One region of the Lactobacillus crispatus genome, then DNA from elsewhere that is predicted to be linked to it. Evidence: predicted binding sites of a transcription regulator. Region 1 holds the regulator's gene; the other holds the start of a gene.

Region 1 (15,952 bases):
AATGCCTACGAAGTCAGTTGGGTTGGCTTGCCTGACACTACTTACCCTACTGATGATGAAAACTGGGCTAACTGCTTGAGTCAAGTGAAGGAACTCCACCTAAAGAGTGACAAGTTAATTCAAACGCCAGTTAAGGCAATAAGCAGTATCCGCAAAAACGAAGCAAGCATATCTAATCAAGTAGTAAGCGATCAAGCCGGCCAACAATTTGAACTTGAATTAACAATTAAGGCTAACCAAAGTGGCACTTTACATTTAGCTGCAAATAATGACTTAAGTAACAGTTTACAGCTCAATTTCGATACCAAAAATGGTAAATTAGTATTAGATCGTGCTCATGCTGGGCAAAAAGTAGCAGTTGATTATGGCGAAAGTCGAGCTATTACGCTTTCACCAAATCATGACCTCAAGCTTGATATCTTTGTTGATCATTCATTAATTGAAGTATTCGTTAATGATGGTGAAAAGGTATTGACTGGACGCTACTTTGCCGATCAGACCAACAAAAAAATTGCGTTTGCTCAAGACATTGACTACACTGGCAAGCTTTGGCAAATGCAAACAATTCTTTAAACATCAGGTGATACTATGGCAGCAAAATTAAGCGACGTTGCAAAAAAAGCCGGTTGCTCTGTAACTACCGTTTCGCGGGTAATCAACAACCATGGCTATTTAAGTCAAAAAACTAAAGATAAAGTTTTTGCCGCAATGCGGGAATTAAATTATCGTCCCAATTCTATTGCCCGCTCATTACAAGGAAAGAAAATGAAATTAGTAGGTTTGATTTTTCCTGAAATTACTAATCCTTTTTTCGCAGAATTAGTGCAGGATATCGAAACTACTTTATTTAAACAAAATTACAAAGTAATTTTATGCAATGCAGGGCAAAATAAGAATAAGGAACGCGAATATTTACGGATGCTGCAAGCCAATCAGGTAGATGGCATCATCGCTGGGGCTCATAATTTAGGGATTGACGAGTATCAACAATTAGGTTTGCCAATTGTTTCCTTCGACCGAAAATTGTCCGATAATGTTCCGATCGTTAGTTGCGACAATTATCAAGGAATCCAATTAGCTGTGCGTGATCTAATGCAAGCTGGTTGCCAAAAGATTTATTTTTTAGGTAATGAACATAAAAAAGGCAATCCTACTGATGAACGTCTAGACGCTTATTTAGATGAGGCTAAGAAATATCATTTTACGCCTCATATTCGTTCGGTTGCTTTTTCAGATTCTTCCAATATCAAAAACATGCAAATTCACGATATGTTGGTCAGTGATCGGCCTGATGGCGTAGTTTGTACAGATGACTTAACTGCAATTTTAGTTCTACAAGAAGCAAAAAAATTAGGCATTGACGTGCCTAATAAATTAAAAGTAATCGGCTTTGATGGAACTAAGCAAATTCAGACTTACCATTCAGATTTATCTACAATTGCTCAACCAATTCACGATATCGCAACTTTATTGGTTAATTTAATCCTGGAGCGAATTGCACAACCAGACCAGAAATTTAAACAGAAGAATTATGTTTTACCCGTTAAATTGATTAAAAGTGACACGACGGCATAGAGTAGAGCTTTCAAGCTCGCCCCTCTCATTGCATCGGACGTACGGTTCCATATCCGGCGCTATATTTGTAATTATCTACGAGATAAATAGTATTCCAGCGGATTGACCAGTCCTGGTCGATCCGCTTTCTTGATCCCTAATACTTTAGGGCTGAGCATGAAATTAATGATAGTCCCGTTGATTCTTCTATACCAGCCTAAGCGCGTATTGGCTACTTTATTAATATCTTCATCACTAAAGTTGCACTTTAACGCCTTGTTTATTCGCATCAAGTTGGTATATATTCTTCTAGGACGTTTCCATTGTTTAATGATTACCACCCGTATCTTATGCCGCAGCCATTGACCAAATTTATCCATAAAGTATTCATTGTGCCAATGCCAAAGTAGTTGATCCAGCCTCTAATCACTTGATTTACTTTAGTAAATATTAGCGATAAAGGCTGTGCCGCTGCTCTTTTACGACATAAAAGCAATCTGATTTTGTCATAAAGCTTGGTTTTGCGGTCATCTCCTGGCTTTGCTTGCCAGTGCTGACCGCCTTTCCAAAAGCTAAAGCCTAGAAAGTTGCTCTTAGTTGGTCTGACAACCTTGGTTTTAGTTGCGTTGACTTTTAAGAACAGCTTTCTTGCCAGCCATAATGAAATTGAGTTCATCACGCGTTTGGCAGATTTTCCACTTCTGACAAAGATATTGTAGTCATCCGCGTAACGGACAAAATGCAAGCCACGCTGTTCCAATTCCTTGTCCATTTTATCTAGATAGATGTTGGACAGGATTGGCGAAAGCGGTTCGCCTTGTGGTACGCCAAGCTTGTTAGGCTTAACCAAACCATCTTCCATGACTCCAGCTTTAAGGAAGGCTCGAATCAAATGGAGGGTGGTTTTGTCATTTACCCGTTCTCTTACTATTGAAATTAACTTGTCATGATTGACCGTGTCAAAGTATTTCTCAATGTCTAAATCAATTATCCATTGATAACCTTCATCCAAGTACTCCAAGACTTGCTCAATGGCATCATGGGCACTGCGTTTAGGTCTAAAGCCATAGCTATGCTCACTAAAATGAGGATCATAGATCTTCATCAGCACCTGAGCTACTGCCTGTTGGATTACCCGGTCTACGACCGTGGGTATTCCTAAAGGCCGCTTCTTGCCGTTGGCTTTGGGAATATAAACCCGTTTGACTGGCTGTGGGCGATACTTCATTTCCATGATTGAGGCTTTGATTTCGGTTTGATGCTTCTTAAAATAGGCATCAAGCTCATCAACACTCTTTCGGTCCACGCCAGGGGCGCCTTTATTGATTTTGACTCTGCGAATCGCTTCTTTGAGATTGCTTTGACTCAGAATCTGTTCAATTAATTTCATCTCGTGATATCTCCATTCTACTTGTAGATTTATTCAGAATTATCCCAATTGCTTTCACCATCAAAGAGCTACGTTCTCTTTGTGCTAGGCTATCCTCTTATTCGGACTGTCTGAACATTGCTTATAGCGGGATATGCTCTTACAAACATTAGGTCCTTCGCATCCAGTCTCATTACAAGACCCTCTTCGCTACTATGACCTCAGCTGACTTCTCGTGATTAACCTTTTTCGACCAGGCTTACGATCGCTGATATTAAAGCTTGCTCGGCTTGCCTATCCGCAAGATCTCTCGGGGTAAGGCATTCATCTTTTGCTTTCCACTGCCTCCTGGTTTACCGTCTTGGCTTTACGTTTGTCTTTGGGACTTCGACTTGAATGGCAGTCTTATTCGCCATTTGGCCTGACCAGGTTTCTATACGTAGGCTCGGAAAACTCGCTAGCCACTTTCTTCACTCATAACGTCACCGTTACCAGCTTGTGGTTCACTACACTTGGTGACAACTACCCGTGGTACAAACTTTCATTGAACTAGATGAATTCCATGCCCGACACACATAAAAAAAAGGGAGTAGCATAACCTACTCCCTTTTTGCTCTATATAGCCAATTAATTCAGTTTATCTAGTTCGATTATTCTATCGAACTGCTTTTTTTCATTATCAGATATCTTGTGTGCTACCTCAATAATAGTTTTACCTTTAATGTTAGTCAATGCATCATGAATTTCCTGAGAAAGCCTATTGTCCAACGCTGAAGTTGCTTCATCCGCAATAATAATTGATCGATCAAAGTACAATGCTCTGGCAATCTCAATTCTTTGTTTCTGACCTCCAGACAACCTCTTTCCATCTTGTCCTATAATATAGTTCAAACCTTTCTCTTGAATAAGAGTATCGAGCCCTGAAATATTAACTATGTTTTTTAACTGATGATCTGAAATTTTATTTCCTAAAGTTATATTATATAGAATCGTATCATTTAATAATTTAGGTTGTTGATTAATACAACTAAAATATAAATGAATTTCACTTTTTTCTTTTTCGGCATCATTACCATTTAATAAGTATTTTCCTTTTTTGATTGGAATTATGCCTAATAAAGTCTTTAATAATGTAGTTTTACCCCAACCAGATGGTGCCATTAATAGCACCTTTTCACCTTGTTTAATATTTAAACTAAGATTATTAATAATTGAATGATTTCCTAATTCAACATATACGTTTTTCAAGGTCAACCCGGAGAATTTTCCAAACGGTAAGCGATTATTTTTACTTGTTACTACATTTAACTTAGTAAACTTATCCCACATTGGCTTGGTTGTCTTGATATTGTTTAACGAATAGAAAATTGAAATTGATGGATTGACAAAACTATTAGATAAGGTACTAATCATCATTAATGTTCCTAAGGTAACACTATTTTCTTTTACTAAAAGCACGCCAACTGCAGTAGGAATCAGCATGCTAAAAGCATAAGCAAGTAATTCTACTGTTTCATTTGAAAAGCCACGCAAACAGTTTAACCTAAATAATGATTCTTCCATTCGAAAAGCTGCGGATCTAAACCTATTCCAAATATTCTGTCGTGAATTATATAGCCGGGCTGTCTCAGAAATATTTTGTGTTTCTTTTACAATTTCTGTGTAATTACTGTTTTTTTGCTCCCATTTTTCTGAACTTTTTTCAATTGGAATACCAAATAAACGCTGTGAAATTCCTGGAATAAAAGATGCAAAAAGAAATATAATAGTCAGCAAAGCAGAATTGTATAACGCAAAAATCAATGCTAAAGTCAACTGAATAATATTTGTGATAATTTCCAACTCTGAAGCGATTTTATTTATTTCAATTTGCTTAAGATCATTTGTTAGAAATGAAGTATCAACATCTTTTGCAACATCTGGATTGAAGATTAAACATAATGCTGCCCTAGATTTTATCTTCATGTTTATTTCCAATATTAACTTGGAATATACCTTTTCATACAAGAGATCAAACAGTAAAAAGAAGAACAATCCAAAAGTGCTTAAAAGAACGATATTTAGTAAACCACTACTTTTACCTGTAGCAAAATTAATTAGTAATTTTACTACCCAAGCAATGAAAAGCGTTTGACATGACCGAATTATTGCAAGAAAAATAAACATCAATGTGGTTATTGGTTTAGCTATTTTAATTGCCATTATCTACACCATAGTTCCTTAAAAAAGAGAGTAATGCTTTTCCACCCTTTTTGATTGCTCCTTGCACTGTTTCTCCATATACCTTATTTAATATCGTATTATATTCTAAGTCATTCGATTGACTCAAATAATTTATAAACTTTTCATATAATAATGGTTCTTCTAGAAACTTTTGAACTAAAAAGAAAGCTATTAAATACATTTCTGGATAGAGATACAATTTTCTCTCCGAAAAAAGAATTCCAAAATTTGTGACAATATTTAGGTTAGTTACATCAAAATTAGTAAACTTAATATTAGGATTCAACCTATGTGTGATACTTCGTCTAATAGAAAGTATACTAGTCCAATCTAAGGTGTTTTTGCTTGTAAAAATACCTTCTTCATATAAATCAATTGAATATGGATTAGAAATCTGTCTATATAAATATTCTAATACGCGTGGTGCTAGTTAAATCGTTTTAGTTAATAAAAAAGTCCAATCTTGTTAGACTCGACTTGTAAATAGTAATAATAGAAAAGAGTCTGATCTGATTGAACTGCCTTAAGCTTAAGCGTTTTAGCCACCATTTACAAGTTAGTTTTAAAGATTTAGTGATAATTTGTCGGCACTGGTATCGTTTGTATGCACCGGCTGAGTTTACTCATCGGCGAAATATTGATCAAATTAAAACTACGGACAGTCTGATTTTGGCTTTACTTATCTGGCAAGCTAAGACAGGAATTGAATCACAAAGAAGATTCTGTGAATGTTTCAATTGTTTATCACACTCACGTTTTAATCGGCGTTCACGTCAGCTATTGCAATTGATTTATCAGATACGGCAAGAAATGAATAAAAAGGTTGACCTGAATGGACATTTCTTGATCATTGACAGCTTTCCGGTACCTGTTTGCCAACCAATTCGCAACTATCGTGCTAAAATTTTTCGCGGTTATGCCAACATTGGTTATAAGGCCACCAAGAAAATTTACTTCTATGGTTTCAAAGTTCATGCCATTGTTAGCGATGACGGTTACATTCTTGATTATGTCGTAACAAAAGCATCAGTTCATGATGCCAAGGAGACAGTTGAACTGATGGAAAATGCACATCCATCTAATTACTATCTTCTTGGCGACGAAGGCTATTTAGGCAAAGAACTGCATCAACAGCTAAAACAAATGGGTTATGAACTTTGGACACCATATCGTAAAAATATGACAGGAGCTAAAAAGCACAATGATCATCAATTGATGGCTATTCGCAGAACAATTGAAAGCGACTTTTCGCTTCTGACCTATTACAATGCCGAGAACAATCGAGCACGTAGTCTGATAGGCTTTCAAAGCCGGTTGGAAATTGCAATTTTAGCTTATAATTTGGCTTATTGTCTAGAAAGATTTAACTAGCACCACGCGTATTCTAATAATTCTCTATAACTAATCTTTCTTTTCCAATTTTTACTACTATATAAAATAAGTATCTCATTCATAAAAGAAAAAAGTTCCCTTGTATAGGATGAGAAATTATCGACTATTTTTTTATCTAACACAAATGAAGAGAAATAATTTAAGCCAACTTCATGTGCCATATTAAGAAGCCCTGAAATATCATTTTTAAAAGAAATAACTGTATTCATATCAAATTGTCTTTGATTTAATATAGTAAAAGAATTTTTATTATTTCTTGAAATATCAATGAAACTGTCAAATCTTTTGTGTAAATAGATCTTTCTCGTAAATTGATTTTTTAATTATTTATTTAATCAAAGTAGGATTCTAAGGTGTCCTGAACCTGACCAAAGCCTTTATGAATTCGATTGAAATAACGGTCATTGTAGCTCATTGCCTGGATGCCAATAAATGCATCAAGCGACTGTTCAGTTGGAAATTCTGCCTTAGGCTTAGCTTTACGCTTGATGACGTTGTTAAAGGATTCAATCATATTGGTTGAATAAATTGAAGCTCTGATTTGTTTGGGATAATTGTAGAAGACTAGCAGATCGGGCTCAATTTCCTTCAAACCTTTGATGACATGGCTATAAGCTTTATTCCATTTGGCATAGAATTTGTGCAAGACAGCTGCAGCTTCTTTTTTGCTTGTCTGTTGATGTATCTGCTTGAATTCGTTCATGATCTTTTCACGATCGTCGACGCGTACTTTAGCGCAGATATTGCGCATGACATGAACCAGGCAGCGTTGAAAATGAGCTTTAGGATAAGTCCTGGCCAAGGCTGTTTTCATGCCAACAACACCATCAGAAAGAAAAAGCTCAACTTGCTTCAAGCCTCTGGACTTCATGTTTTGAAGCATCTCTGTCCAAACTTCAATGTTCTCACTAGGAGCAATGCAGTAGTCAATGACTTCCTTATGTCCATTAGGTTTAATGCCAATGGCAATATATACTGCTTCACGCTCAAACGTTTCTCGGCGCAAAGGAAGGTATGTCGCATCCAAATAGACACAGAAAAACTTGTCGCTTAGCTTGCGCTTGTGATAAGCCTCAATCTTGGGGAGCATCTGCTTGGAAATATTTGATACTTGAGCTGGACTATAATGACTGCCATACATTTTCTCAATCAAGTCAGCGATTTCTCTGGTAGTTACGCCTTTGGAGTATAGCTTGATAATCGTGCTTTCCAAAACATCAGAGTGCTGCTTGTAGTCAGGCAGCGTGTGCTGATGAAACTGACCGTTGCGGTCTCGAGGCACTTGCACTTCAATTGGTCCAAACTGGGTATCAACCTTGCGGAAATAAGCACCATTTCTAGAATTGCCAGTATTCCAGCCATTTCTGGCATAGGGATCATAGCCTAGAAAGGCAGTCAACTCAGCTTCTAGCAAGTTATTAACAGCCTGTTGTAGCTCTTTGCGCAATAAATCATTTATTTTGTCTGGATTGAATAGAGCTTGAGCAAAATCTTTGGTAAAATCATTCATGAAGGAGTTCTTCTTTCTGTATGTGTTTTTTTGTTCAAACCAATCATACGAGAAAGGAACTCCTTTTTCTAATGTTTAAAGAAATAAATTTAAGGAATCATTCATCCTTACACAAACTATTTTACAGTCTCATATCAATAAAATTATGATCAAACAAATATTTAATATGTTGTGTCATTTCGTAACCTGGTAAAAAATTATCAAGACGGCAAATTTTTTCTATTTGATCATTTAATGACATTTTATAATTATACTTATAATTTAGATTATACTTAATAAAATCCACCTTATTGTTTTCAAAATATAATTCGTTTAAATTGATTACAATTGGATCAATGATTTCTTCAATAGAGTTAGAAATAGATTTTCTGTATTTTTTTGCAATTCTTTTCTGCTTCTCTTTTAAAACATTTAGTGCATTACTTTTTACCTTATATAACTTCTGATAAAATTCTTTATACTTTTTTAAAGGCACCTGATTCTCTGCTAAGACCTTATAATAAAATTCTTGTATAGAATATATTTTATCTTTGTATGAAATAGTAAGGTGGTCCAACATTTTTTCATATTGTCTTTCCTCAGTATTTTCTACAAAGTTATTTTTCTTTTTAAACTTTTTCAACAATGTACTTATTTCAAATTTATACTGATTTTGTGATGTTCTCAAATATTCACTATATAATTTATCAATATAAGGATTTAAAATATATTTATCAAAGAAATTAGAGGTAGTATTTCTTTCTATTTTATAATAATTCAGTACATTATTATCTACTAAACTCTGCTTATTAGAAAACAAATTATACTCTAAATAATCCCAACCATAATCAGCAGAAGAAACTATACTTTGTAGCCATAATCTTATTAATAAAATGGCAGCCATATCTCCTAAATACCCTACACCAGAATTTTCTTTTATAATGTCATATTGATCACTCTCAGTAATAAGACTTTTAATAGATCTAGTCGAAAGTAATTGTGCTGTAACACTTTCTCGTTTATATCCCGCAATATATGGAATAATATTTTTTTCATGGCAGTAATCAAAAATGTCTCTTAAAATATCTGAATTAGCATGCATTATCAAAAGCACAAAATACAGCATTCAGTTTCTTGTCAATTATTTTTGAAAATAAATTATTCTCGGATAAATATTTATTACAAGCTACTACATTAATATTTTCACAAATAGTTGGAAGCTTTTCCTTTAAAACACTAACCTTAGCTTTGCCAATATCTACTAGTGAATAAAACCTTTGATGACTAATATTCTTTTTCTCAACTTTATCACCATCTATTAATACAAAATTTTTTATTCCTAATTGAATAAGGTACTGTAACAATGAAGTACCAAGTGTCCCTAATCCTATAATTGCAATAGTATAATTTTTAAATTTATCTTGTATAGAATATCGACTAGGTAGCGGTGAAATATTATTAAAGAAATTTAGTGCTCTAACATTCTTTTCCTTTTGAATATCATAGTCTAAATAAAGTAAATTCTGCTTTGCCAAAAATTGATTATATGATTTTGAAATCGAATCTGTTATTTGATTTTTGCCATTAATTGATATATCTGTTAAATATTTAAAAGCTTTCTTATAATTATCTACCCGAATAGTTAAGAGATCACTGTCAATACCTGGAATATTAACATAAATTCTATCCTTCTTATTTCCTAAAAATCCCAGATTAGTTTTTAATTTCTCCATTATTTTCTCCATTATAAGTAAAAAAGACTGATAATACATCTCAATATCATTAAATTAAGACATTGAACATATTTCATCAGTCTTTTGTAAATCACAGTCTAACAAGCTGTAGTACAATTACAAGTATTTGGCTTATTGTACGGGCCAAATTCAACTTCTTCTTCAAGTCTCATTTTTTTCACCTTCTTTCCTTTTATAAAAAATCAATTTACAATAATAGGTAATTCCCAAATCAAATTTATCATCTCGCTTTTTTAACGATAATCTAATTATTACTCCAAATATTAAATTTGTTGCAAAAGTTTCGTCTTACTAAACTACGTCCTCCATGAACTTACTAAATTCTTATATCCATAAGAGATCAACTGCTTTTTAATTTTTCTAGCTTCATTCTTTTCATCTTTAAATAAGTTGAGATAAAACTTTCCCGCAATATGATAAAAAAGAAAATGATAACTACAATCTAAATTACTTAAAAACTTTAGACAAGCACTAATATTCTTCCCCTCGACATTGGAATAAAAGCAATAGTATAGGTAATTATTACAAATAATGGCAATCCGTTCGATCATTCTTTCTGAATAGCTTCTGTTTTTAGAATAATGCCTAAGTAGTTGGTTAATAACGTTGTCCAATTGCTCTATCTTAAAAATAGGCAGGCAATTAGCAAGCAGGCGTAAAGCATCCACATTTTCAAACCAGTTATCATACTTTGCAAACTGCAAAAAAATTTGCTTTTTAAGATCAGGGCTCAATAAATTCAGTTGTCCACTAAGAATAGCTACAGAAACAATAGCTCTATATTTAAAAATAGTTTGACCCTTTAATTGCAAAATATCATGTAATTTTTCTTGCATTTTATTAGTAGCAGATTCATTAAAAGCTTTTATAACCTCTTGATTTAGCTTTATTGCTTTTTTGCCTTCAACTGACCTATATTCATCCTTTATTTGATCTAGGAAATTATCAATATCAATATTGTGAGCAAACAGAATTTCAAATAAACTATCAGCAGAAATCCCTTCTAAATTTCGCTCGACTTTTGAATAATGACTCTTTTTAATAATTCCTTGGATCATTTCATCTTGAGTCAATCCCATGCGTAATCTCTCTTTTTTTAAAGCTGAACCTATTCTCATTGTAATTTTGCCTCTTATTTTCATTATAAAAAAATCATTCAAATACGACCCAACCGTAAATGAATGATTTCAAAGATAATTCATACCTCTGTTAATTTTCTTTATCTTCCTTATCACTATCTAAGAAATAGATCAACGTTTGCAATTCGGTTGCTAAGTCTACATTTTGTACTCGCACATCAGCTGGAGCTGATAAACGAATCGGAGTAAAGTTCATAATTCCCTTTACACCCGCATCAACCATTTCATCTGTAGTTTTCTGAGCAGCTGTTGAAGGAACTGTCAAAATTGCAATTGTAATCTGTTGATCACTTAGTTGTTGCTTTAAGTCGTCCATGTCATAAACAGGGACACCACTTAAGATACGACCAGTAATCTCCTTATTGATATCAAAAGCACAGGAAATTCGAATATTATTACTGCGCTTAAAGTTGTAATTAAGCAGCGCCCGTCCCAGATTACCTACACCTATTAAAGCAACATTAGTTAAAGTATCTTGATTCAAAATTTTCTTGAAGAAGCTCAATAAATTCTTTACATCATATCCATAGCCACGTTTTCCCAACGCACCAAAGTATGAAAAATCTCTTCTAATTGAAGCACTATCTACTTGAACTGCCTCTGACAGCTCAGTTGAAGAAACCTTATCTTTGCCTTCTTCATTTAAAATAATCAAATAACGGTAATATAATGGTAATCTTTTTGCCGTTGCTTTTGGGATTTTTATTTTTTCCATATAGGAACCCTCCAAACTTAAATGTTTGTGAATGTACAGTCAAGCACTACTATCATACCTGCTATGATAGTACTTATGCAAGTATCTTTTTCACAAATCATCATTTTTTCACATATTTAACTTAAAAACAAACAATTTGCGCTATATGGTAGAATAGTGGTTAGGTGAAAAATTATGATTATTGCACAAGGACACGATTTAGAACAACAATTTGGGGCCAACACATTATTCAAAAATGTTAATTTTTCAATCGATTCCAATGCCAGAATCGGCTTAGTTGGTCCTAACGGGGTTGGTAAGACTACCCTGTTAAAAATAATGACAGGTGAGCAAGAACCAACTCACGGCGAATTTACAGTTAATAAAGGCATTGATGTTGGTTATATCGCTCAGGAAAATGCATTAGATGAAAATAAAACCATTTGGGATGAAATGGAAACCGTTTTCGCTCCTTTAATAAGGGAAGGAAAAAGCTTAGTCCAACTACAAGAAAAAATTGCAGATCATCCTGAAGATCAAGAATTGCTTAAGCAATACGATCAAAAGCAATTCAACTTTGAACAAAAAGGCGGTTATACTTATCAATCTGATATCAAGAGTATCTTAAATGGATTTAAGTTTCCTGAAGGTACTTGGCAGAAAAAGATTGGTAGTTTATCCGGTGGTGAAAAAACACGGTTAGCTTTCGTTAAATTACTTTTACGCAAACCTGCTCTGTTGTTATTGGACGAGCCAACTAACTACTTAGATTTAGATACCCTAGATTGGTTGGAAGGATTTTTAAAGAATTACAGTGGTGCAATCCTCGTGGTTTCCCACGACCAATATTTCTTAGATCATTTAGCAACCCAAATTTTTGAACTAGAATTTGGTAAATTAACTGCTTTTAAGGGCAACTATTCAGCCTATGTCATGCAGCGCGAGCAACGTGATAAAGACCAAGAAGCCGCTTATGAAAAGCAACAAGCTGAAATCAAAAAAGATGAAGAATTTATCCAAAAAAACTTGGTTCGAGCAACTACCACTAAGCGTGCACAAAGTCGGCGTAAAAAACTAGAAAAAATTGAGCGGATTACTCCACCTAAACATAAAAATAAGGTACGGATTCATTTTTCAAGCGATCATCCTTCTGGCAAGGAAGTATTAATTTTCAACGATTTGACGATTGGTTATCCCGATAAAACCATGGTTAAAGATATTTCCTTCCAGATTAATAAAGGAGATCGCGTCGCGATCATTGGACCAAATGGAATCGGTAAATCTACCCTGCTTAAGACTATTATGAAGCAATTAACGCCCAAGAGTGGCTCAATTAAGTATGGCGCATCCCTTGAGATTGGTTATTACGACCAAGAATTACAAGGACTAGATCCATCTAAGACTGTATTGGATACTGTTTGGGATCGTCACAAAACCATGCCTGAACGCGATGTACGGTCAATCTTAGCCAGCTTTTTATTCACAGCTAAAGACATTGATAAAACGGTAGGTCAATTATCTGGTGGACAAAAAGCACGGTTAACTTTAACTGTTTTATCACTTGAGCATGATAACTTCTTACTGATGGATGAACCAACTAACCACTTAGATATCGAAGCAAAAGAAGTACTAGAAAAAGCTTTAAAAGACTTTGATGGTACCCTGCTCTTTGTTTCCCACGACCGTTACTTTATCAATCAACTAGCTAATAAGATTGTTTTAGTTCGCGATGGGCATGCTAAAGTCTACGATGGCAATTATTCTTATTATCTTGATGAGAAGGCAAAACAAGCAGCTATGGCTGAAAATAGTGCCGCTGAGACAGAAGTCGAGCCAAGCAAACAAATTAGCCAGCAAAAACTTTCTTACCAAGAGCAAAAGCAACGTGATTCTCAAAAGAGAAAGTTGCAGCGTGCAATTGATAATGCAGAAAAACAAATTGAACAGCTTGAAGAACGAGAGCAAGAAATCCAAACCGAAATGGCCAATCCAGAAATTGCTTCAAGCTTTGATAAATTGGGGCCACTGCAAGAACAGCTTTCTGATGTACAACAGAAATTAGATGAAGCAAATTCTGCCTGGGAAAAGGCAATCGAAGAAATGGACAATTTTGAATAAAAGTATAATAAGTAAGTTCTAATATATTAGGACTTGCTTATTTTTATATACGTATATTAAAATAACGTACCTTATTATTCAATTATGCCTGTATATACAATTCAAGAGGTGTATCTTGGTTTTGAAATGCATAAACATAAGCATTTGGTGATTTTTTGAAAGAATTTTTTTCGTGACACAAGATGTATCACTTACTGGTGCTGCACTTTTAATCGATGCTTTACAAGCAAACGGTTTAAACAACATGTATGGTGTTGTCGGCATTCCAGTTACTGACTTTGCACGTTTAGCTAAATTAAAGGGTATGAAGTTTTATGAATTTAGAAGAGAAGATGCAGCTGTAGACGCAGCCGCTGCTGCTGGTTTTCTTACCGACAAGCCTGGTGTAGCCTTAACAATTTCTGCTCCTGGTTTCTTAAATGGTTTAACTGCTTTAGCAGAAGCCACTAAGAATTGCTTCCCAATGATTATGATCTCAGGTTCATCAGATCGTCATATCATCGACCTCGACCGTGGAGACTATGAAGGACTTGATCAATACAATGTTGCTAAACCTTTATGTAAAGCAGCTTATCGTGTTGAACGTGCTGTTGAATTATTAAAGAACGCTAAACACCCTGCTATTATCCTAGGTAAGGGCTCAGCTTATGCTAGAAGTGAAGCAGAAGTCAGAGAATTAGTTACTAAGACTGGTATTCCATTTTTGCCGATGTCAATGGCTAAAGGCGTTGTACCAGATGACTCACCATCATCAGCTGCTTCAGCTCATCCATTTACTTTAGGTCAAGCCGATGTAGTCTTATTAATCGGTGCTCGGCTTAATTGGATGCTTTCAAATGGTGAGGCTCCATTGTTTAATGAAGACGCTAAGTTTGTTCAAGTCGATATTGACGCTACTGAATTTGACTCAAACAGAAAGATCGATGCCCCATTACAAGGTGACATTACCTCTGTTTTGCAAAAACTAAACGCAGCCCTTGAAAAAGCTGACGTTAAGGCCCCTCAAGACTGGCTAGATTCAATTAAGAATGCCTGTGAAGCTAACAATGAAAAATTTGCTAAAAGAATTGCTGCTTCAGAAGCTAAGCCAACTTTAGGCTTTTACAGTGCGATTGAACCCATCAATGACTTAATGCAAAAGCATCCAGATACTTACATCGTAAGTGAAGGTGCCAACACTTTGGACATCGGTCGTAACTTAATCGGCATGCAAAAACCTCGTCACCGTCTTGATACTGGTACTTGGGGCGTAATGGGTGTCGGCTTAGGTTATGCCATTGCTGCAGCTGTTGAAACTGGTAAGAAAGTCATCTCACTTCTTTGAACCAGTTGCTCAATCTGCTGGTGGTGCTGCTTCTGCTACTGGTTGGAACGAAGGCAAAGCCAACGTTCCTACTCAATCAGCTGCTACTTTAGGTGACTCAAACCCAGGGATGCACCTTACTATTGGTATCTTAGCTGCCCTTCTTCAACGTGAACACACCGGTGAAGGTACTTTTGTTCACCAGTCAATGCAAGACGCTGTATTGAACCTCTGCCGTATCAAGTTGCGTAACCAAATCATGTTAGACAACTTAGGTGCCCTTCCTCACTACGCTGTTTACCCTAACTGGAAATGGGGCAAGGCAATTCCTCGTGCTGAGAACACTGAAGGTGGCCAAGTTATCGGTTGGACTTACAAGGCTAAAGGTTGGGAAACTAATCCTAACGCTTATGTTTACATCGTTATCCAAAACAGTGACAAGAGCTGGGCAGCAATTGCCAACACTATGGGTCACCCAGAATGGATTACTAATCCTCGCTTTGATGGCTGGCACAACCGTCAATTACACAAGGAAGAAATTTACCCATTAATTGAAAGCTACACTAAGCAATACGACAAGTATGAATTAACTAAGAAGCTTGGTGCTGCTGGTATTCCTGTAGGTCCAGTTCTTGACTGGCACGAAATTGAAAATGGCCCGGACTTGAACAAGGATGGTACTATCGTAACCATCGACCAAGGTGGTAACCGTGGTAAGTTCAAGACTATTGGTTTGCCATTCTCACTTTCTAACTACAAGCGTGCTCCAGATCTTGGTGAAAACAACAAGGAAATTTTAGCTTCACTTGGTTATGATCCAGATCAAATCGAAAAATTGACTGAAGAAGGCGTAATTTCTAAGGCTCAAGGTCCTAAGAATCCACGTACTGAAGTTATCAAGGGTGAATAATTAATTT
Region 2 (15,952 bases), 920 kb from region 1:
CAGCGCGGCGTTGATGCAATCAAAGGATTTTTGATTAATAGAATGAGGCAATAAAATGGCAACATTAATTGATGCAGATTTGTTAACGGCGATTGTTACGCCATTTGATGAGAATCAAAAAATAGATTTTGCCAGTTTAGAAAAGCTGGTTAATTATTTAATTGACCAAGGTTGCAATGGCTTTGTAGTTGGTGGTACGACCGGAGAAACGCCAACTCTGACTCATGATGAAAAGATAGACTTGTACCAGCATTTTGGTCAAATTGTTAATGGACGTGTTCCGGTTATTGCAGGAACGGGCAGTAACGACACTGCAACCACTATCGCCTTCACCAATGAGGTAGCACAGATTAAAGGAATTGATTATGCCTTAGTAGTAGTGCCACCGTACAATAAGCCTGATCAGCGTAGCATGATTGCACATTTTAGTGCTGTTAATGCTCAGACTAAAATGCCAATTATGATTTATAACATTCCCGGTAGAACTGGCGTAAAAATGGAAAAAGAAACGGTAGTCCAATTATCACGCCTTAAAAATATTAAGGGAATCAAACAATGTGCATCTTTAGAAGAAATGGAATACATTATTGATCATAAAGATCCTAATTTTTTGGTATTTAGTGGTGAAGATACGCAAGCGTTACCTGCAAGATTACTAGGAGCCAATGGCGTTATTTCCGTAGCTAGCCATTTATATTGCAAACAAATGCGGCGAATGTTTGATGATCTTTATGAAGGAAATTATCCTGAAGCGGGCACGATTCAACGCTGGTTAACGCCGAAAATGCAGGCTTTGTTTATGTATCCTTCACCAGCTCCTGTTAAGGCAGCCTTGAATGCTCAAGGATTTATAGTAGGGGGATGTCGTTTGCCATTAGTCGCTTTAGGTGATGAGGAAAAAGAAAAGTTGGCCCAGCATTTAGGTTTAAATGCTAATGCATTGATGCAAAAGTTGCCACTTAATTTAGGAAAGGATTGGTAAGACGAGATGCCTAAAAAAGTACTAATAGCTGGGTTTACTGGCGCAATGGGGCAAAAGGCTGTTAGTTTAGTTAATCAGCTGCCCAATTTTGAATTGGTGGCTGGATTTGCTCCAAAGGCAGTAAATGAGCCTGAAAGATATCATTTACCTAAAACAGCCCAAATTTTTAACCAATTAAGTCAAATTCCTGACCATGCTGCAGATATTTGGATTGATTTTACTACTCCCGCAGCTGTCTATGACAATGTTTATTTTGCTTTAACGCATCAAATTAAACCTATTGTGGGAACTACTGGCTTGAGTGATGATCAAGAAGCAACTTTGATTGAACTAGCCAAAAAGGAAAAATTAGGTGGCTTAATCGCACCTAATTTTGGAATGTCGGCAGTTTTATTAATGAAGTTTGCTGAAGAAGCTGCTAAGTATTTCCCTGATGTTGAAATTATTGAAATGCATCATGCAGATAAAAAAGATGCACCTTCAGGCACTGCTTTAGCTACTGCAAAAATGATCGCGCAAAATCGTCCTGAACATCAAACTGCGCCTGATGAAACTGAGACTTTAGCCAATGTTCGCGGTGGAGATTATCAAGGAATTAAAATCCATTCAGTACGCTTACCTGGCTATATTGCACATGAGCAAGTTTTATTTGGTGGACCTGGCGAAGCTTTAACCATTAGACAGGATTCATTTGATCGTGATTCCTTTATGAGTGGGGTTAAAGTTGCTTTAGAAAAAGTAGATCAATTAACTGAACTAGTTATTGGCTTAGAGAATATTTTATAAGAGGAAAAATTATGCCAGAATTAGCAAATGACTTAGCTTTAAGTAAGAAGATTCAATCTGTTAAGGCTTCGGGGATTAGGATTTTTGATAATAAAGTTTCAACCATTCCTGGAATTATCAAGCTGACTTTGGGTGAGCCTGATATGAATACACCTGAGCATGTTAAAACAGCTGCAATTGAAAGTATTCGAAATAATGATTCACACTATGCGCCACAAAAGGGAAAATTGGAACTTAGGCAAGCAATTAGCAATTATTTGAAAAAAGCAACTGGAGTAGTTTACGATCCAGAAACTGAAATTGTGGTTACAGTTGGCGCAACTGAAGCAATTAATGCGACACTATTTTCAATTACCAATCCGGGTGATAAGGTTGCTATTCCTACACCGGTATTTTCACTATATTGGCCAGTTGCAACTTTAGCAGATGCAGATTATGTATTAATGAACACGTCAGAAGATAACTTTAAATTAACGCCAGAAAGATTAGAAAGTACACTTAAGGAAGAATCTAATATCAAGGCGGTTATCTTAAACTACCCAGTTAATCCGACAGGAGTTGAATATACCGAAAGCGAAATTAGGGCATTAGCTGAAGTGATAAAAGCACACAATCTGTACGTAATTACTGATGAAATTTACAGTACTTTAACTTATGGCGTTAAGCATTTTTCAATTGCAAGTGTGATTCCTGAACGGGCAATTTATATTTCTGGATTATCTAAGTCACATGCAATGACAGGATACCGACTGGGTTATGTAGCTGGTCCGGCAAAAATTATGGAACAAATTGGTAAAGTCCATGGTTTAATGGTTACGACTACAACTGACTCTTCTCAAGCTGCAGCGACTGAAGCTTTGGAGCATGGATTGGATGATCCAGAAAAATACCGCAAAATATATCAAAGACGGCGCGATTTTGTGTTGGATGAATTAGCTAAGATGGGGATGCAAGCAGTTAAACCACAGGGAGCATTTTATATTTTCGCTAAGATTCCAGCTAAATATGGTAAAAATGATATGCAATTTGCACTGGATTTAGCATTTGAAGCAAAAGTCGGTATTACTCCAGGTAGTGCTTTTGGTCCTGGTGGAGAAGGGTACGTTAGAATGTCATATGCTTCCAGTGATGAAAATCTACATGAAGCGATGGAAAGAATGAAGAATTTTTTGCGAGGAGAAAAATAATGGTGAGAGAATATAATGTTGCAATTCTAGGTGCTACTGGTGCCGTGGGAAGAAGAATGATCGAACAATTGGAACAATCAACGATACCAGTTAAAAGCTTAAAGCTACTCGCATCCTCACGTTCAGCAGGTACAGTTTTAAAATTTAAGGATCAAGATTTGACAGTTGAAGAAACTACACCAGAATCATTTGATGGTGTAGATTTAGTACTTTCCTCAGCTGGTGGTGCAGTGTCAAAGAAGTTTCTGCCGGAAGCCGTTAAGCGTGGTGCTGTCTGTGTTGATAATACATCAGCATTTAGAATGGAACCAGATGTACCACTGGTTGTACCTGAAGTTAATCCAGAAGCATTGAAAAAGCATCACGGCATCATTGCCAATCCAAATTGTTCAACAATTCAAATGGTAATGGCTTTGGAACCAGTTCGAAGAAAATTTGGTTTGAAACAAATTATCGTTTCCACTTATCAAGCTGCTTCAGGAGCAGGGCAAGCAGCAATTGATGAATTAAAAAAGGAAAGTCAAGATTACCTTGATGGTAAAGACATGCAAGCAGATGCTCATATTTTACCTACTAAAGGAGACAAAAAGCATTACCCATTAGCCTTTAATTTGTTACCTCAAATTGATGTTTTAGAAGATAGTGGCTATTCTCATGAAGAATGGAAGATGATTCATGAAACAAAGAAGATCATGCTGAATGACATGAATGCCAAAGATATCAAGGTAACTGCAACTTGTGTTAGGGTTCCTGTGCCAATTTCTCATGGGGAAAGTGTCTACTTTACTGTTGAAGATGAGACTGCAACGGCACAAGATATTAAAGATGCAGTTGCTGCCTTTCCAGGTAATGTTTTGGAAGATGATATTAAACATCAAATTTATCCGCAACCAATTAATGCAACAGGTAAGCGAGAAACTTTTGTTGGCCGCATTCGCCCTGATTATGAAAATAAGGGTGCCTTCAACATGTGGATTGTAGCCGATAATTTGCTTAAGGGTGCTGCATGGAATACGGTTGAAAATGCGGAATACCTAGTTAAGATGAACTTACTATAAAAATTTTAAAAAATAAAAATGAAAGCGCAAACCATGATTAAAAGTGATTTTGCGCTTTTTGATTGTGGTAGAATAGTTCAGGATTAAAAGGAGATTGAAATTTTGAAGACACTAAAAAAGTTCGGGATAGCTTTCATTTTATTTTGTTCATCGTGTTTGATAATGTCAAATCATGCTGTGCAGGCGAAGAGTTATTCAAATAAGCAACTATGGAAATATACGCTTAAGATGATGAAAAAGCATCATTTACGAGGAAGCATTGAAATTGTAAAAAATGGGCATGCTCAACGTGTTAGCTTAGGCTACGGTTATTACAGCAAACGACTGAAAAATGGCAATACAAAATTGCTTTATCCAGTTGGTTCTTTGCAAAAGATGGTTACTGCTGCAATAATTACACAGTTAATCTACCAGAAGAAATTCAATCAGAATACTAAGATTTCACGCTGGTATCCAAATTTGAAGCATGCAAACCAAATTACGGTGGGGCAGTTAATGACACATACCTCAGGAATTAACGTAATTGGAACAGAATCTAATCATGGAGTTAATTTTTCTGAAAATGGCGCGATCAATTGGACAATTGCCCAAGCCAATGCACGAGAAAATACGGGACGCAGTAAATTTAATTACAATAATGCTAACTATGTTTTGCTGGCAGGCATTATCAGTAAAGTAACGGGAAAGTCTTATGCTGCTAATGTGAAACAGCGGGTTATTCGACCATTGAAGTTGAAGCAAACCTATATTTACCAACAAATTCCGCGGTCAAAGACTGATGCGATTTCATATCTTTATTCTGGTGGTAAAAATTACAGTGCTAGTGCCTATGCTAATCGTAATGTTGTTTCTCAATTGCCTGGTGCTGGGAATCTATTTTCAACGGCTAATGATTATTATAAAATCCAATCAGGTATGCAAAATGGCAAGATTCTGACTAAAAAACAGTTCCATTATCTTGGTCATTTAAGTTCTAAGGTTAATACTTACTCAGGTGGTTTTTATCTGAAAAAGAATCAAACTTTAAAAGTCGCTTATGGCAATTTTGGTGATACCCACTTTGTTAACTGGATGCAACTGACTACTGATAATCAGAATGGAATTGTAATGTTTTTGAATCAAACTTATGGTAGTAAAAATCATATTCGTGCAATCGGGTATAACATTTTAAAGCATATAAAGGCTAATATCTTTATTAAGGGCTAAGAAAAAAGCTTGTTAACTGATATTGAAGTTAACAAGCTTTTTTTAACGATGATTTTTGGGCATTTTGCTGCGCTGGCCAAATAATTCGCCAACTAACTTGAAGAAGCCGTAAGCAATTAGCAAAATACCGATAATAATAATTGCTCTCCGATTAAAGGCACTAGGGTTAACCACTACGATAATTCCTAAAGCAAAAGCAATTAATGCCTCGATCGCTACAATAGTAATCTGAAAAATTCCGGGTAATTTACGAAAGACTAGTTGCCTAATTCGAATGTAGGAATAGATAATTAAGAATAGTCCTAAGAAGTAGTGAGCTAAGAAAATTAGTAGACGGTTATTAGAAATTAACGCGGTTGATAAAGCAAAAACTACTAAATACGAAATAATAAAGAAGTTTTTTTGTCGGTCTTTTAGACTAGATTTTGCCGTTGTTAAAATTTGGTGAACACTGAAACCAATCCCCGTGAAGGCAACTAGGGCGCCAAAAGCGCGCACTGCATATTGGGGTAGAGTTAGACTAATGATTCCTAATACTACCAGCACCCAACCAACAATTGTGTCTGTTGAGAAAAGCGCTTTGGTCAGTTGCTGGCTCTTGATCGTCTGCCAAATGCTGGAAAATAATGAACCAAAGACGAAACGGGTTCGCCGAGATGAATCAGCCAGTGAAAACAAAATTGCACCAAAACCGCCAAAACCATTTTTATCAAGTTCGTTGATCTTAGTTGCGCCGCTAGAGCTTAAAGCAGAAAAGAGGTCATTAGTTAAAGACTCACGTTCTTCTAGGGTGGCGTTACCAATCCATTGATTGATTAGTTGATTATATACTTGAGATTGAGCATTGCGGTGGCGTCTGGTGTCGAAGTTAGAACCGATTATTTGCCAGGAAAAAGCATCGTGTTGGCTTAATCCCTTGCGAGTACTACCAACAATAGTGGCTGGAATATTTTTCGACTCAAACAAGCGACCGATGACGCTAAAGTCTGGCACAAAGCGGCGTAGAGTATTTTGCAAATACTTATTAGGGAGCTGAGCACCAACTTCTTCTGCAATTCCAGGTGAATCAAAGGTATAAATACGTTTGATTCTTTTTCTTAATTTGGGCTCAATATTAATGGCAGCATATTCAGCTAAATTGCCACCTTTTGAGTGACCGCCTAAGTAATAATCTTGATCATCAGCTTTGAGAATAGTTTCGAGCAATTTTACTGCTTGTTGTTGGGCTACAGTGATTTTAAAACTAATTTCAAAATCTTCTTTCCAGCCAATTAGTGAATCGTCAGTCCCACGAAAAGCAATAAAGTTGGTCCCATCAGTTAGTTCAATTTTGATTGCACTAAATTGAGTATGTTCAGTTAACGTACTAATAAAATACGACAGTTTTGCATTTTTAAAGCGGTCTGCATGAGCCATTAATTTAAATAGTTCTTGGTATTGCAAATTATCATAACGAGGATGATCATCTGCAAAATAGAGCTTGGCAGCCTTCTCTAAACTAATTGTCGTTCCGTTACTTTTAACAATACCTGGTAATTCAAGATAAGAAAAAATAGATAAAACAAGTGCATCAATATCATTAAAAGGCGATGTTGAGAAGTCAACGTCACCACGCCATTTTAAATATGTAAGAATATTATTATCTGGATACATGCTTTACCTTCTTTAAATATAACTTTATAATTCCATTTCAATTTTAACGTAACTTAGAAAGGATAGTGCAAGAAAAAAGCCCTTTTGAGAAAATTTTCAAAAGAACTTAAGACTTTATATAATATCAGTTATTTATTGTGGTATAATAAAACAGGTAGAAGGGGATTCTACTACCTGCACTTGGGTCATAATAAGGACTTATAAAAACAATCAAGACCCAAGAAATAGTATATCAATATGATATACTAAACACAATATCTTTGTGGCTTTTTTTAGGAATACTGTTATATTTATTATATAGCAGTATTTTTTGTTTTATAAAAAAGAGGAAAAAGGATGTTAAAAGAAGGAACATATAGTGCCCGTGCACGCGGCATGGCAGGCTTTGTAGGTGTGACATTAACTGTAGCTGATAATAAAATTTCAACTGTAGATTTAGATTTATCTACGGAAACGCCGCAGTATGGTCAAAAAGCAGAAAAAACATTAAAGCAGGAAATTTTGGATAAACAATCTGCTGATATCGACGCTGTTACTGGTGCAACATTTACTTCCAATGGGGTTAAAGAGGCTACAAGCGAAGCCTTAAAACAGGCAAAGTAGGAGATAACTGTGCACGTTACTACATATTTCATCATTGCTGTAATTATTCTAGTAGTATTTTTGTTATTCAGATCAGAGCACAAGTTTGAATTCTTAAAGGCTGCAATTTTATTTGTCATTCAGCTGTGTTGTTCAACAATTAATTTCTTAATTTTCATGGTAATTGCGTATTTGATCATGAGTCAATGGGACCATGTTAATTTGGGAAACTTGTTTTTGCTGTTAGCAGCATTTGTTGTACTTTCAGGTGTTTTTGTTTATTGGGGGATGCGACTGGCTAGCAAAATTTTTAAGTTTTCGACAACTACACTCACTTTGGTAGAATATTATATTCAGTGGTCGTTAGTATATGTTACAGTTTATCAAGCGATATTTAGTAACATAAAACATATTACTTCAATTACAAACTTCATCAGAGTAGGTAATTTTTTAGATCCAAATTTGTTTGTAGTTGTGATACTGCCATCATTCATTTCAGTTTGGATTGCGGTAATTCTTTACAAAAAGTCAATTAAGGCAATATAAAAAAGAGGCGTGAGCCTCTTTTTTGTTATTTTCTTTCTAAAATTTCATCCATCTTTTGGAAGAAGAGATCCTTATTGGCTTTAGTAACAAGGGTTACTTCTCTTCCTTTAGGATCCCGTACAAAGCTTCCTGCACTTAACCCATCAGTGATGACTCTTGCTTTAGCCGTTTCGGTTTCAACAACTTCTGGATATAGTGCGCTGATTGTAGTTAGCACATCCCAAAGGTAGAGTTCGGCTGATGGTATAGATACGATTAGACTATAGCCTTGTCCTATCAAGTCCATTGCAGGATATTTGCGTAAACTTGCCCAGTGCTGGCGCAACTCATCGTTAAGTGGTAATTCTTCCGTACTTTCTAATCCGACCATCTGAATTGGAATATTTGATTCAAATACGCGTTTAACTGCGTATGGATCCCAAAACGAGTTCCATTCTTGACTACCGTCAGCGTTAACCATAGCAACGTTGCCGTGCCCATCAAGAGAACCACCCATCCAATAAAGTTTTTCAATGTTTTTCTCAATGTCGGGATCGACATCTAAAGCGCGAGCTAGGTCAGTTAACGGACCTGTCATAACTAAAGCGATAGGCTCGTCTGCTTCTTTAATTTTTTCGACCATGTCTAAATGAGCAGGAAGCTTTGCCTGTTGCGTATCAATCTTGCCACTTTCATTGAGCATGGGAAGATAATTAAATGAATAAGTTGCCATCCGCCACTCGTGAGGAAATTGGTTGACTGCACGTGAGTTGGAACGAGCAATAGTCAAATCATCACCACGTAAGTTAAAAAGATCGGTCATTTTGCGACATGCTTCAACACTAGGATCAATGTAGCCGTCTGCATCAATTGCACCAACACCTAAAAGTTTGATATCTGGTGCTTGTAGTAAGAGCAGATAAGATACTAAATCATCGATATTACCATCATGGTTAAAATAAATTTGTTTCATTGTTTATGCCTTTCTTAATATAGATACTTTTATTCTACCAAGATTTTAGTTGAAATGATCGGATAGATGATTATTTTTACGATAAGCGTCTCTAGAATTTGAGACCTCTTTTTGTGCTAAAATAAAAAATATGAATATTGAAACATTAAAAAAAGAATTTAGCGCTCAGGCAAATGAAGAAAAGGCCAATCATCTTGTTGGTTACATGCGAAATCAATTTCTATTCTATGGCCTACAAACACCAGAACGTAGGGCGATTTATCATAATTTTTTGAAAGATGAAAAGAAGAAAAAAGAAGTTGACTGGAAGTTGCTAGACCAGGCATGGGATGAAGAACAACGCGAATTGCAATATTTTGCCTGTGATTATTTATTGGCAATGAAAAAGTATATTGTTTTTGATGATTTAGCTAAAATTGAGCGTTTTGTTAGAACAAAGCAATGGTGGGATACGATTGACTCATTAATCAAAATTTATGGCTATGTTGGCTTAACGGATAATCGAGTAGACGATCTAATGCTCAAGTGGTCGCAAGATCCAGATTTCTGGGTAAGAAGGGTCGCGATTGAGCATCAATTATTGCGTAAAAAGAAAATGAACACCGCGTTATTACAAAAAATTATTGAAAATAATCTTGATAGTCAGGAGTTTTTTATCAATAAGGCAATTGGCTGGGCTTTGCGTGATTACTCTAAGACCAATCCAGATTGGGTGAGTAACTTCATTGAACTGCATCGAGAGCATTTAGCTAAATTGAGTATTAAAGAAGGCAGTAAATATTTATAAAATAAAAAACTGATATTCAATGATTAAAGTCTGAATATCAGTTTTTTGCTATTAATAGTTTAATTAATCTAAGTCTTGACCGTTAGATTCGATAACTTTCTTGTACCAGAAGAATGAGTCCTTACGTGAACGAGCCAATGTACCTTCACCAGCATCGTTTTTATCAACGTAGATAAAGCCGTAGCGCTTATCCATTTGACCAGTACCTGCAGAAACAAGGTCAATACAGCCCCATGGTAAGTAGCCCATTAAGTTAACTCCATCGAGTTCAACTGCCTTTTCCATTTCTGAAATATGGTTTCTTAAGTAGTCAATTCTGTAGTCATCGTGAATTGACCCATCAGTTTCAACTTTATCGTAAGCTCCAAGACCATTTTCAACGATGAATAATGGTTTGTGATAACGGTCTTGCAATTGATTTAATGCAATTCTTAAGCCTTCTGGGTCAATTTCCCAGCCCCAATCGCTACGCTTTAAGGTTGGATTCTTAGCAACAGCTTTAGCCAAATCAGTTAATTCATCAGGTTTAACTTTTTCGCTAGAAACGGTAGTAGTCTGATAGTAGGAGAAGCCAACGTAGTCAACGGTGCCTTCCTTTAGGACAATTTTATCTTCATCAGTTATATCAGGACGATAGCCATTTCGTTCAATGTAGGCTTCAACTGCATTTGGATATTCACCAAAAACATGTACATCTGAGAACCAGTCACGGCGTTGCTCCCATTTATCAGCTAAAAGGACATCATCACTTGATGGAGTGAGCGGACGTACAGGTGAGTAGTTAATCATACAACCGATTTGGAAATCAGGATTAATCTTGTGACCAATCTTAACAGCTAAGGCTGAAGCAACCAATTCATAGTGACCTGCTTGATACATGGCGGCTTCTTTATCTCTGTCAGTCATGCCATCTTTGAACAAAATGCCTGAGTTAGTAGCCATCAAGAAATCATTATTGAATGCAGACTGATTATCAATTTCGTTAAAGGTCATCCAGTACTTAACTTTATTCTTGTAGCGTTTGAAGCAAACTTCTGCAAAACGAACGAAGAAATCGATTACTTTTCGGTTGGTAAAACCACCATAGTTTTTAGCTAAATTAAAAGGCATTTCAAAGTGGGAGAGGGTAATAACGGGTTCAATGCTGTATTCATGACAAGTATCAAATAAATCGTCATAGAACTTTAAACCTTCCTCGTTAGGTTCGGCTTCATCACCATTAGGAAAGATTCTTGTCCAGGCAATTGAAGTTCTAAACGCCTTGAAGCCCATTTCAGCCATTAATTTAATGTCTTCTTTGTAGTGATGATAAAAATCAATGGCTGAGTGATTAGGATAATTCTTGCCTTCAAGAACACCGTCAGTAATTTCACGTGGTTTAGTAGCTGAACCAACGGTCATTACATCAGCAACAGAAGTACCTTTTCCTCCTTCTTTCCAAGCACCTTCAAGTTGGTGGGCAGCAACTGCACCACCCCATAAAAAGTTTTTAGGCATTTTTGCTGAATACATTAAATTTTTCCTCACTTTCTTGTATGTAATTGGAAACGCTTACGAGAGCCATTTTGCCATAATTGATTTTTTTAATCAAGTAACACTTATTTGCCATTAACTGTTAAATCACCACGGTCATAGCGATTACGTGACTCAGAAATTTCAAAAGGTCGTCCGTCTTCAAGGAATGCCTTTTGCTGAATACATAAAACAGGATCATCATTTTTACATTCAAGATACTTCATATCATATGCATCAGATTTTTCAGCTGTAATAATGCGATCTGCTCGGCCGATCTTAAGCCCAAGATCATTTTGAATATAAGAGTAGATTGACTTGTGCAAAATATCTAGGGTGATACCGGGGATGCGGCTAACTGGCATCACGGTATATTCTAATTTAGCTGGCTTTTTATTTAAAATTCGTTGTCTAATAATATCGTAAACTTCGTCATCTTTTTCTAAACAAAGAGCTTTTCGTTCACTAATACTAGGTTTGCGAATGTTAAAGGCAATCACATTACTGGTTATTGCGAGAGCATTATTGACATGACGAGTAAAGCCGGTATGCTCATTGACATCAGAATTAAGAAAAATGTCGGGAATAGACTTGCTTGTAATAAAGGTCCCATGTCCCTTGACAGTCCGTATTAATTTTTTATTTTGTAAAATCTTTAAGGCGTGAACGATTGTGACCCGACTAGTTTGATATTTTTGGGCCAGTTCAAATTGTTCAGGTAGTTTTCTTGTATATTTTTTCTCAATAATATCTTTTTCTATATCATTAGCAATGTCTTGATAGCGACTCAAGATTCTGCCTCCTTTCTATTGTAAAGGAATAAATTACATATACATTCTAACAGTATTCATTTATTAATTGAAAGCGTTTGCTAAAAATAATTTATTTTTTATGCTAAAGCATGCGCATGTAAACGATTTTACTTAATATACTGAGAATATGTATTTGAAAATGCTTACAAAGGGTATATAATATTCGCTGTCAGGAGATAAAAGTATATATCTTTTGCTTGAGATGATTATATAAGCATGGTAAGACTAAGACGTGCATGTATAATTTTTTGTTTACAAATCAATGAAAGCGTTTTATAATAATTGGTGTAGATCAATAAAAGCTAATTAAACTATAAAATAAAAATTTCAGGAGGAAATTTATTATGGCTGAACAAACTATCATGTTAAATTGTAGTGCTGGTATGAGTACTTCACTCTTAGTAACTAAGATGCAAGCTGCTGCTAAGGAACAAGGTATTGATGCAGAAATCTTTGCTTGCCCAGCATCAGAAGCTGATGACAAGATGGCACAACAAGAAATCGATTGTGTACTTCTTGGGCCTCAAGTAAGTTACATGAAGGGTGACTTCGAAAACAAGGTTAAAGGTAAGGGTAAAGACGGTAAGGACATTCCTTTAGACGTAATTAATATGCAAGATTACGGCATGATGAATGGTGCTAACGTTTTGGCACAAGCTGAAAAATTGATCAAAGGTGAATAATTAATTAGCTAAAATAGCTAAGGAAAGTGAGACAGATTTTATGGCAGAAGAAAAGAAAACTCCAGAACAAAAAGAACAAGAGACTTTAATGGCTGCTATGGGTTTAATTGCCAATGGTGGTAATGCAAAGAGTTTAGCCTTTGAAGCAATTCGCTTGGCTAAAAAAGGCGATATTGTAGGTGCTCGTGAAAAGTTGAAGGAAAGTGACAAATCACTTCTTGAAGCTCACAATTCACAAACCGGCATGTTAACTAAAGAAGCTCAAGGCGACCACATGCATGTAACTTTGTTGGTAGTTCACTCTCAAGATCACTTGATGAATGCTATCACTTTTAGAGATTTAGCTGGAGAAATGGTTGATCTTTACGAAAAGCTGTATGAATCTGGCTCTCTTAAAAAAGAAGATAAGTAATCGCTGAAAATGAAAATAACTCCTGCGAATGCGGGAGTTATTTTTTTCGATAATTTTTGCCTGATTTGTGCTTAAATATAATTATTAGGCAAGAAATGAGACGAAGAAAAATGAATAAACAAAACATTAAAAAAGAACAGACAGAGACGGCTAAAAAAAGACATGAAGATAGCATTAAGTATATGTATTTTAGTCGATATTTGTTAATTAGATATATTATTACCATCTTCTTTTTTACCAACTTGATGTGGCTAATTATTGATGTAAATTATCATAGTGTTCTTGGCATTATTGTTTCGGCAATTATGACAATTTATAGTGGGATTGCTTCGATTGAGCAGTTAACTAAAATGCATAATCGAAAACGAGAGGTCCCAATTAGCAAAGTTTATCTTGAAGTACAAGCAGCTTTAAATTTACTTTTTATAATATTGACGTTTTTGCCATTGGGTAAGTATTTATTCCCATTCATCGAAAATCAAAGTATTATGTTCTTTATGACAACTTTGTTTTTAGCTGGCATTTTATTGTGTGTTTGGAGCGAATACCGAATTCATCAAATTATGAATGATCAAGATCGTTATCACAAGGTGATAGAGACTTTTAAGAAGCACCAACAATAGTTCATGTAAAGTTACATGAACTTTTTTTATTAGAAGTAATTTCAAAAATATACATTTTAAAAAACCAAAATATATCGTATATCAATAAAAAGCGTTTACATTAGAAAACGCTTTCGCTATAATAAGGTTGTTCAGATTTAATGATATTTCAGAATATTGGGGGAAAGAAATATGGCTGATTCAAAATCTGGCTCTTTTAAAGATGCGCTAGCTGCAAAAGCAGGTAAATTTGCAGGTTCACGTTTTGTTAGAGCTATTATGGACGCTGGTTATAGCGTTATTTCATTTTCAATTATCGGGGCAGTTTTCTTAATTTTGAATGTGCTGCCTCAAGCATTTCCAATTCCAGGATTTGCCGCATTTTATGCGAATACTTTAGGACGTTTTAGTGGCTTATTCCAAGTAGTTTACAACTCGACTATGGGTATCTTGGCATTAGTATTTGCAGGTACTTTTGCTTATTCATACACGGATATTTATCGAAGAGAAGAGAAAATTGATTTGGTACCGATGAACGGTTTGATGATGTTCTTAATGGCATTCTTCATTACTGTTCCGGAACTTATTTGGAAAAATGGTGCTGTTCAATTTATTACTACATTTACTAAGACTAAAATGGTGGCAGGTGGTTATGAAGCCTCAACAAATGGTATTACCAGAATTGCTGCCGTTGGTATCTTCACTGGATTAGTAATTGCATGGCTTACAGTTCAGATCTACCGTTACACTGTTAAGCACAACTGGAGAATAAAAATGCCTGCATCAGTTCCATCTGGTGTTTCTAACTCATTTAGCGCTTTGATCCCAGGCTTTTGTATTGCTGTTGTAGTTGCATTGATTGAACTAATTTTGGTAACTTTAGGAACTGATATTTTCCAAGTTCTTTACATTCCATTCTCATTCATCAGTGCAATTGCTGATACTTGGTGGGGCTTTTTGATTATCATTTTCTTGATTCACTTCTTATGGTGGTTCGGAATTCATGGTGCTACTATCATGAGCTCATTCTATACTCCAATTGTTTTAGCTAATATGGCTGCTAATGTAAATGGTGCTAATCACTTCTTTGCAGGTGATCCGATGAACTCCTTTGTAATTATTGGTGGTTCAGGTGCTACTTTAGGGATGGCAATCTGGTTAGCCTTTGGTTCTCGTTCAGCTCAATTGAAAGAAATTGGTAAGGTTGAATTGGTTCCTGCCATTTTTAATATTAATGAACCATTGTTATTCGGTTTGCCAATCGTTTATAACATTAACTTGCTTGTGCCATTCATTTGTGCTCCACTTGCTTCTGGCTTGGTGGGTTACATCGCAGTAACTTCACATTTAGTACCTAAGATTATTGTGCAACAACCATGGCCAACTCCAGTGGGTTTGAGTGGTTATCTTGCAACTACTAGCTGGCAAGGTGCCGTGCTTTCAATTGTTTGTGCACTTGTTGCCTTCTTAGTTTGGTTCCCATTCATCAAGCACTATGACAATGTCTTATTGAAGAAGGAACAGGCTGACGCTACTAAGAACTAATAGATTAATTTTGATATAGATAAGATTGTTAATTTGAACCAAAAAAGACCATAACTACAACACAATTAGAAGTAGTTATGGTCTTTTTGCTGCTGAGATGGCGATTTTAAGCTGCAATATTAGCTAAAACATTGTCACCCATTCGTCTTAATTCTTTCTTTGCGCCCATCTTTAATTGGAAATTGTAAAACATAGTTTGGAGTTTGCCGTGTTTCTCGCGGTCAAAGCTAAGCATGTCTTCAGAAAAGGTGATTTTTACGCCTTGATCGTTATCCTCAGTGACATATTTAATCACTAATTCCATTCGATCTGTCTTAAAATGAGCCCCATAGACCTTGTTTCTTTCGTAATCGGTTAATTCTACTTGGGCACCATCCACCTCGTATTTAGTACCTTTAGCAAGCGTTACCGGCATGTCATTACCACGAGCTTTTTTAATAGCAGGAATTAATTGTTCTTCAAGGTAATCAAAGAAGTCCTTAGCCTTGAAGTTGAATTGTTTAGTAATTGTAATCATACTTTTCCTTCTCTCATCTATATTACTTATGCTTTCATCATATCTTTTTAGAAAAATAGAGTCTAGCACTTTTTAGCTAGGCTCTACTTATAAATAAAAGTTTTAGTCTAAATCCTCACCATTTGAGGTG

What was found. The regulator Rex, encoded in region 1, represses fermentation and respiration genes when NADH is low (regulators of the CRP and FNR family bind a similar motif). The targets are predictions, from matches to a motif close to TTGTGAANTANTTCACAA.
Region 2: J6L97_RS06470 (FMN-binding protein) is a predicted target of Rex. The motif match lies at 6,957-6,974, and genes of this name have one in related genera.

The regions. Positions count from the first base shown of each region.
Region 1 is NZ_CP072197.1:412,778-428,729, reverse strand. It holds gene J6L97_RS02185 (sucrose-6-phosphate hydrolase) at 1-573, shown strand, start outside; gene J6L97_RS02180 (LacI family DNA-binding transcriptional regulator) at 589-1,575, shown strand; partial or broken gene ltrA (group II intron reverse transcriptase/maturase) at 1,647-2,944, opposite strand; gene J6L97_RS02170 (ATP-binding cassette domain-containing protein) at 3,551-5,125, opposite strand; gene J6L97_RS02165 (hypothetical protein) at 5,115-5,432, opposite strand; gene J6L97_RS02160 (IS982 family transposase) at 5,660-6,517, shown strand; gene J6L97_RS02155 (hypothetical protein) at 6,514-6,747, opposite strand; gene J6L97_RS02150 (IS256 family transposase) at 6,870-8,048, opposite strand; gene J6L97_RS02145 (hypothetical protein) at 8,170-9,153, opposite strand; gene J6L97_RS02140 (ThiF family adenylyltransferase) at 9,119-9,760, opposite strand; gene J6L97_RS02135 (helix-turn-helix domain-containing protein) at 10,078-10,899, opposite strand; gene J6L97_RS02130 (redox-sensing transcriptional repressor Rex) at 10,991-11,635, opposite strand; gene J6L97_RS02125 (ABC-F family ATP-binding cassette domain-containing protein) at 11,810-13,732, shown strand; partial or broken gene J6L97_RS02120 (thiamine pyrophosphate-binding protein) at 13,905-15,050, shown strand; partial or broken gene J6L97_RS02115 (CoA transferase) at 15,052-15,945, shown strand.
Region 2 is NZ_CP072197.1:1,331,750-1,347,701, reverse strand. It holds gene J6L97_RS06505 (N-acetyldiaminopimelate deacetylase) at 1-54, shown strand, start outside; gene dapA (4-hydroxy-tetrahydrodipicolinate synthase) at 56-982, shown strand; gene dapB (4-hydroxy-tetrahydrodipicolinate reductase) at 989-1,768, shown strand; gene J6L97_RS06490 (aminotransferase class I/II-fold pyridoxal phosphate-dependent enzyme) at 1,780-2,955, shown strand; gene J6L97_RS06485 (aspartate-semialdehyde dehydrogenase) at 2,955-4,013, shown strand; gene J6L97_RS06480 (serine hydrolase domain-containing protein) at 4,176-5,219, shown strand; gene J6L97_RS06475 (Mbeg1-like protein) at 5,262-6,872, opposite strand; gene J6L97_RS06470 (FMN-binding protein) at 7,209-7,475, shown strand; gene J6L97_RS06465 (SA1002 family membrane protein) at 7,485-8,000, shown strand; gene J6L97_RS06460 (nucleoside hydrolase) at 8,026-8,952, opposite strand; gene J6L97_RS06455 (DNA alkylation repair protein) at 9,083-9,739, shown strand; gene J6L97_RS06450 (6-phospho-beta-glucosidase) at 9,803-11,251, opposite strand; gene J6L97_RS06445 (GntR family transcriptional regulator) at 11,338-12,042, opposite strand; gene J6L97_RS06440 (PTS sugar transporter subunit IIB) at 12,408-12,746, shown strand; gene J6L97_RS06435 (PTS lactose/cellobiose transporter subunit IIA) at 12,787-13,158, shown strand; gene J6L97_RS06430 (PTS cellobiose transporter subunit IIA) at 13,254-13,781, shown strand; gene celB (PTS cellobiose transporter subunit IIC) at 13,953-15,305, shown strand; gene J6L97_RS06420 (DUF3284 domain-containing protein) at 15,412-15,822, opposite strand; gene J6L97_RS06415 (glycoside hydrolase family 1 protein) at 15,925-15,952, opposite strand, start outside.